Regions from separate parts of the Microbacterium sp. LRZ72 genome, predicted to be linked through region 2. Evidence: predicted binding sites of a transcription regulator. Region 2 holds the regulator's gene; the other holds the start of a gene.
The links. The regulator HrcA, encoded in region 2, represses chaperone genes, less so after heat shock. The targets are predictions, from matches to a motif close to TTNGCACTCGNNNNNNNCGAGTGCNAA.
Positions count from the first base shown of each region.

Region 1: a site for HrcA is predicted at 1,621-1,647, ahead of groES (co-chaperone GroES). Genes of this name have one in related genera too.

Region 1 covers NZ_JANGEX010000009.1:12,941-16,719, forward strand. The annotation lists gene M4I32_RS10550 (hypothetical protein) at 1-368, shown strand, start outside; gene M4I32_RS10555 (class I SAM-dependent methyltransferase) at 387-1,577, opposite strand; gene groES (co-chaperone GroES) at 1,723-2,019, shown strand; gene rarD (EamA family transporter RarD) at 2,112-3,098, shown strand; gene guaB (IMP dehydrogenase) at 3,206-3,779, shown strand, end outside.
Region 2 covers NZ_JANGEX010000001.1:301,949-305,727, forward strand. The annotation lists gene M4I32_RS01445 (16S rRNA (uracil(1498)-N(3))-methyltransferase) at 1-72, opposite strand, end outside; gene dnaJ (molecular chaperone DnaJ) at 72-1,178, opposite strand; gene hrcA (heat-inducible transcriptional repressor HrcA) at 1,225-2,265, opposite strand; gene hemW (radical SAM family heme chaperone HemW) at 2,363-3,580, opposite strand; gene M4I32_RS01465 (DUF1990 family protein) at 3,582-3,779, opposite strand, start outside.

The sequences.
Region 1 (3,779 bases), on a different contig from region 2:
GCCGGGAGCGCGCCGCGCCCGACTACCCGCCCCGGCCCCGGCCCCGGGAGTACGTCGAAACGGGGCCCGTGCCCTTCCCCGAAGACCGCGATGTGGTGCTGCACTGGGGGCCGCCCCCGCCGCGCCCGCGCCGGTCGGCGGCGGCGTGGGCGCTCGCCGCGGCCATCGCCGGCCTGTTCGCCTCGTTCTTCGTCGGCTGGGGCTTTCCGATCGGGATGGTCGCTGTGGTCACGGCGGTCGTCGCGCTGCGCCGGCCCGAGGAGAGCCGCCGGGTGGCGTGGTGGGCGCTGACGCTCGGAGCGCTCTCCCTCGTCTACAGCGCGATCTGGATCGGCTGGGCCGCGACGCAGGGCGCCCTGTTCGGCTGAGCAACCCCGGGGCCGCGCTCAGACGCGGTCGGCGAGGATCGCCACGCGCGCCGAGCCGATGCGGGTCAGCAGCAGGGTCGCCGCCTCGTCGCCGCGCAGCCCCAGCTTCGGGCGCAGCATCGCGGGGTCGACGTCGATGCCCCGCTTCTTGATCTCGAGCGTGCCGATGCCGCGCTCGCGCAGCGCCCGCCCGAGCTTCTTCACATCGGCGGGCAGTGTCTCGCGCACCCGGAAGGTCGACACGAACGGGCTCGTCACCCCGGCATCCCCGGTCAGGTAGGCGATGCCCGGCGCCACCGGTCCCGCCTCGAGCGCGCGGGCGACGTCGCCGACGAGGCGTGCGCGGATGACCGACCCCGCGGGCTCGTGCACGAAGGCGCCCAGCTCGCGCACCGGCTCGTCGTCGGTGTCGGCGGGCGCGGTCAGCTCGTGCGCGCCATCGGCGGTCACCACCAGCGCCGCGCGGCGCACGTCGGGTCGGGCAAGGGATCCGGAGAAGAGCACGACCTCGAGCGTCGTTCCGTCGACCGTGATCCACTGCGCCTCGACGTCGTCGGGGATGAGGCCGCGGTCCAGCCCCGGGCCCAGCTTGATGCCGGCCGGGCGTTCGCGGGCGATGCGCAGCGCAACCTCGAGCGAGGGGGAGTAGTCGTCGGCGTCGGCGAGGCGCCGGGTCTCGGTGTGCCCCGCGGTGCGGCGCGCCGGGTCGAGCCAGACGGCATCCACGTCACCGAGATCGGTCTGCTCCGCGCGGCCGTGCACGACGCGGGCGGCGTCGCCGAAGGCGGCGAGGTTGTAGGCGGCGATCGCGGCGGTGACCTCGTCGGCCTCGACCGCGAGCACCCGCAGGCCGAGGCCGGCGAAACCGGTCGCGTCGCCGCCGATGCCGCAGCCGAGGTCGGCGACGGACTCGAAGCCGGCGTCGCGGAAGCGTCGCGCGTGCAGGGTCGCGACCCCGAGGCGCGTGGCCTGCTCGAGCCCCGCCCGCGTGAACAGCATCCGCTCGGCGATCTCGCCGAACTTGGCGCGGCCCCGCTCGCGCAGCCGTGCCTGGCCCACCACCGCCGAGACGAGGTCGGGGGAGTGGCCCGCCGCGCGCAGCCGGGTCACCTGCCGGGCGACATCGGCGGACGAGCGCACAGGCTCGGCCGCATCGAGCAGCCGCAGTCCCTCGGGCGTCAGCAGGGCCGTGAGTTCGGACATGTCCACCCGTTCACCCTACGGTGGCAAGGCCCACCAGCATCCGCCGAAGTTGGCACTCGCGTTGCGGGAGTGCCAGGCGTTGCCTACACTGTCAGTTAGCACTCTCACGGCGAGTTTGCTAACGAGTCTTGGATCAAGAAAGAGGTAGACCGTGACGGTTTCCATCAAGCCGCTCGAGGACCGCATCGTCATCAGCCAGGTCGAGGCCGAGCAGACGACGGCCAGTGGTCTGGTCATCCCCGACACCGCGAAGGAGAAGCCCCAGGAGGGCGAGGTCGTCGCGGTGGGCCCCGGCCGTATCGACGACAACGGCAACCGCGTTCCGCTCGACGTCTCGGTCGGCGACCGGGTGCTCTACAGCAAGTACGGCGGCACCGAGGTCAAGTTCGGCTCCGACGAGTACCTCGTGCTCTCGGCGCGCGACGTCCTCGCCGTCGTCGTTCGCTGATCGACTGACGCAAGAAGGGCCCGGATGCTTCGGCACCGGGCCCTTCGTCGTGCCCCGGCGCCGCACCCGCGAGCGCGGGCTAGCCTGAGTCGGTGACGCACGCCCCCGTTCCGCCCGCATCCGGCTCCGCGTCAGGCGGCTCGGCATCCCCCGCGCCGGATGCGGCTCGCGAGAAGGCCCTCGGCGGGGTCTACGCGTTCACGGCGTACCTGCTGTGGGGCTTTCTGCCGCTGTACTTCCTCACGCTGGCCCCGACCGGGCCGTGGGAGATCGTCGCGTGGCGCATCGTGCTCTCGCTGGTCTTCTGCGTCGTGCTGCTCAGCGTGACCCGCACGTGGCGCTCCTTCGGGCGCATCGTGCGGCAGCCGCGCCTGCTGGGGTGGACGGCCCTGGCCGGCGTCGTGATCTACGTCAACTGGCAGGTCTTCCTCGTCGCCACGCTCACCGGCCACGTGATCGAGACGAGCCTGGGCTACTTCATCAACCCGATCATCACGGTGCTGCTCGGCGTGCTCGTGCTGCGCGAGAGCCTGCGCCCGACGCAGTGGATCTCGATCGCGATCACCGCTCTCGCCGTCGGCGTCATCGTGGTCGGGTACGGCGCGTTCCCCTGGATCGCACTGACGCTGGCGTGCGCGTTCGGCGTCTACGGCCTGATCAAGAAGCAGATCGGCCCGCAGGTGGATGCCGTCAGCGGCCTCACCCTCGAATCGTTCTGGCTCATGCCGGTCGCTGTGGGGCAGCTCGTCGCGGTGTCGCTGACTACGGGGCTCACGCTCGGCTCGGCCGGACTGTCGCACGCCGTGCTGCTCTCGCTCGCGGGGGTGGCGACGGCGACCCCGCTGCTGTTCTTCGCCGCGGGGGCCCGCCGGGTGCCGCTGACGGTCATCGGGCTGCTGCAGTTCGTCGCGCCGATCCTGCAGTTCGTCACCGGCGCGTTCCTGCTCGGCGAGCCCATGCCGCTCGAGCGGTGGATCGGCTTCGCCCTCGTCTGGGTCGCCCTGACCGTGCTGAGCGTGGACTCGGTGCTCTACTCCCGGCGCCGCCGCGGCCCCTCCGACGTCGGCGCGATCACCTGAGCGCGGGCGGGAATTCCGACCGCCTGTCGGACGTAGAATCAGGGGACGGATCGGTCTTTCTCCCCGGTTACGTCGCGTCGCCCGCCCCACCCGCAGGAGGAGCCCCCATGCACGAGCACGACCCGTTCGGTTTCGTCGGTCTGACCTACGACGATGTGATGCTGCTTCCCGGCCACACCGACGTCATCCCGAGTGAGGCCGACACCTCGTCGCGCGTCACCCGCCGCATCACGGTCGCGACCCCGCTGCTGACCAGCGCGATGGACACCGTCACCGAGGCGCGCATGGCGATCGCGATCGCGCGGGAGGGCGGCATCGGCATCCTGCACCGCAATCTGTCGGTCGAGGACCAGGCGGCACAGGTCGACCGCGTCAAGCGCAGCGAGTCGGGCATGATCTCGGACCCGATCACCACGACCCCCGACACGACGGTCGACGAGGTCGACGCGCTCTGCGCGCAGTACCGCATCTCGGGCCTGCCTGTCATCGACGGCGAGGGCTATCTCGTCGGCATCGTCACCAACCGCGACATGCGCTTCGTGTCGGGCTTCGAGCGCCAGACCACGCTCGTGCGCGACGTGATGACGAGCACCGGCCTGATCACCGGCCCCGTCGGCATCAGCGCCAACGACGTGATCGCCACGTTTGCCAAGCACCGGGTCGAGAAGCTGCCCCTCGTCG
Region 2 (3,779 bases):
CGCCTCATCACCGGAGATGCGCACCACGTCCGAGGCCGCACCCGCATCCGCCGTGACGAAGTGCAGGGCCATCAGCTCGCGCGGAAGCGGTCGCGCAGCTTCGAGAACACACCCTGATGGAACTGCGCCAGCTTGGGCGCCGGGGCCTTGGTGCGCCGTCGCAGCTCCTCGATCAGTGCGCGCTCCTTCGCATCGAGGCGCGACGGCGTGACGACCTGCACGCCGACCCGCAGGTCGCCCCGCTGCGAGCCGCGCAGCGGTGTCACGCCACGACCCTTGATCGTGAGGACGTCGCCCGACTGCACTCCCGGGCGCAGTTCGAGGTCGACCGGGCCGTCAAGGCTCTCGATCGTGGTCGTCGCTCCGAGAACCGCGTCCGGCATCGAGACGTCGAGCGTCGCGAGCAGGTCGTCACCGTCGCGACTGAAGACCTCGTGGGGCGAGACCGAGATCTCGACGTACAGGTCGCCGTGGGGGCCGCCGGCCGGCCCCACCTCGCCGGAGCCGGGCAGCTGCAGCCGCAGGCCCGTCTCGACGCCCGCGGGGATGTCGAGCGACACGGTGCGCCGGGAGCGGACGCGCCCCTGGCCCTGGCACGTGGAGCACGGGTACGGGATGGTGGTGCCGTATCCCTGGCAGGTGGCGCACGGCTGCGCGGTGACCACATTGCCGAGCAGGCTGCGCACCGTGCGCTGGATGTGTCCCGAACCACGGCAGATGTCGCAGGTCACGGGCTGCGTGCCGGGCTGGCAGCAGGACCCCTCGCACGTCTCGCACACGATGGCCGTGTCGACCTCGAGATCCCGGTGCACGCCGAAGACGACGTCGCCGAGGTCGAGTGTGACGCGCACGAGCGCGTCCTGCCCGCGTTCGCGCCGCGACCGAGGCCGGGTGCCACGACCGCCGCCGCCGCCTCCGAAGAACGTCTCGAAGATGTCGCTGAACCCGCCGAAGCCCGCGGCGCCGCCGAACTCGTCGCCGCCCATGTCGTAGCGACGGCGCTGGTCGGGGTCCGACAGCACGTCGTACGCGTGCGTGACGGCCTTGAACCGGTCGGAGGCATCCGCCCCGGGGTTGACGTCGGGGTGCAGCTCCCGCGCCAGGCGGCGGTAGGCCTTCTTTATCTCTTCAGGACTCGCGTCCCGGGCGACACCCAGGACTTCGTAGTGGTCAGCCACATTCACCTCTCGCAGGATCCGCGACCGGTCGGTCGCGGTTGGCGTCTCAGCGCCGGTTGTCGTCTTCTTCGAGCACGCGCGACAGGTACCGCGCCACGGCACGGGCGGCCGCGAGGTTGCTCGGGTAGTCCATTCGGGTCGGGCCCATGATGCCGATGCGCGCGAGCGACCCGGATGTCGCGTAGTCGCTCGTCACGACCGAGGCCTCGGTGAGCCCCCACGGCTCGTTCTCCCGCCCGATGCTCGCCGCGAGACCCTGCCCGTCGGCGACCATCTCTCCCATCAGCCGCAGGAGCGTCACCTGCTCTTCGATCGCCTCGAGGAGCGGGTAGATGCTGCCGCGGAAGTCACCCTCGCGCCGGGCCAGGTTCGCCGTCCCCGCGAGCACGAGCCGGTCCTGACGGAACTCCTCGAGCTCTTCCGCGATCACGTGCGCCAGCGAACCGAGGGCGGCCGACAGCCGGTCGCCGGCGGCCGGCTCGGCGATGCGGATGCCCTCGACGCGCTCTGCGGCGTCCTGGGCCGAGCTTCCGACCACGAGGTCGACGAGCCGGGCGCGCAGGAGCGAGATCTCGGTCTCGTCGAGCGAGACGGGCAACGGTGCGATGCGCTGCGAGACCCGTCCCGTGTCGGTGACGATCACGATGAGCATGCGCGTCGGTGAGATCGCCACGAGCTCCACGTGGGTCACGGCGGCGCGGGCGAACGAGGGGTACTGCACGATCGCCACCTGCCCCGTCAGCTGCGACAGCACGCGCACGGTCCGCGCCAGCAGATCGTCGAGATCGCCCGGCTCGCCCAGGAACGTCGTGATCGCGTTGCGCTGCGCCGACGTCAGCGGACGCACATCGGCGAGATGATCGACGAAGACCCGGTAGCCCTTGTCCGTCGGCACCCGTCCGGAAGACGTGTGGGGGGCCGCGATGAGCTCTTCGTCTTCGAGCGCCGCCATGTCGTTGCGGATCGTCGCGGCCGATACTCCGAAGGGATGACGATCCACGATCGACTTGCTGCCCACGGGCTCGTGGGTCTCGACGTAGTCCTGCACGATCGCGCGCAGCACCTGCAGTCCTCGTTCGCTGACCATGGTTCCTCCCTTCCGAATCTGTCACAGACGACACTGGCACTCCCGCGCAGCGAGTGCCAATTCTACCCGGGGTCTGGGCCGGTCAGTCCTTCGGCCGCTACGGAACGAGCGCGCGCACGACGGCGTCGGCCAGCAGGCGGCCGCGAAGGGTGAGGACGACCCGGCCCCGCAGCGCATCGGCGGCAACGACCAGGCCGTCCGCGATGAGGCCCGCCACCGCCGTCCGCCCCCCTGGTGGCAGCGTGTCGACGGCGATCCCCTCGCGCAGCCGCGAGGTGAGCAGGACCCGCTCGAGGTCGGCGGCATCCTCGTCCGGTCGTTCGCGTGCCGCGGCTGGCGATCGCCCGCCGGCGAGCCTCTGCGCATAGGCTGCGGGATGCTTGACGTTCCACCACCGCAGACCCGCGACGTGGCTGTGGGCGCCCGGGCCGAACCCCCACCAGTCGCCGCCCGCCCAGTAGCCCCGGTTGTGCCGTGACCGGTGGGCGTCCCCGCGCGACCAGTTGCTCACCTCGTACCATTCGAAGCCGGCATCGCCGAGCAGACCGTCGGCCAGCTCGTACATGTCGGCCTGCAGGTCGTCCTCGGGGGCGGGCAGCTCACCGCGCCGGATGCGGCGTGCCAGTTGCGTGCCGTCCTCGATGATGAGCGCATACGCCGAGACGTGGTCCGGCTCGAGCGCTACGGCGGAATCGAGCGAGAGCCGCCAGTCGTCGAGGGTCTCTCCCGGGGTGCCGTAGATCAGATCCACGCTGACCCCGAGACCGGCGGCACGTGCGGCCGCCACCGCCGTTCCCACGTTCGCGGGATCGTGCGTGCGGTCGAGGGTGCCGAGCACCCGCGGCACCGCCGACTGCATGCCGATCGAAAGGCGCGTGACGCCGGCCGCCGCGAGGGCGCCGGCCACCTCGACGTTCACGGTGTCGGGGTTCGCCTCGACCGTGATCTCGGCATCCGCGTGCACGCCGATGCGCTCACGCACTCTGTCGAGCATGCGCACCAGGTCGCCGGGGGGCAGCAGCGTCGGCGTGCCACCGCCGAAGAACACGGTGGCCGCAGGGCGCGCAGCGGCCGCACGGCCGAGCACCTCGGCGGCGAGTTCGACCTCGGCGACGACGTCGTCTGCGTACGTGTCGCGGCCGGCGCCGCGCAACTCCGTCGCCGTGTACGTGTTGAAATCGCAGTACCCGCACCTCACCCGGCAGAAGGGCACATGGATGTAGACCCCCAGCGGATGCGACGGATCGACGAGAAGGTCGTGCGGCAGATGGCCGTCGTGAGGCGCCGGGTCCCCCGGCGGAAGCGCTCCGGCCACGTCAGCCGGAGGTGGCGAACATCGGCGAGATCGCTCGCAGATATCCGGTGGTCAGTGCCCGGCGGCGGCGGCGGACCAGGCCGCCGAACACGCGGTACATCAGCGCGACGGGCGCGTCGAACGCACGCACGGTGAACCACACCTCGTCGTCGCGGCGCCACTCCGCGACGAAGGACTCTTCACCGCTGACGACCGAGCC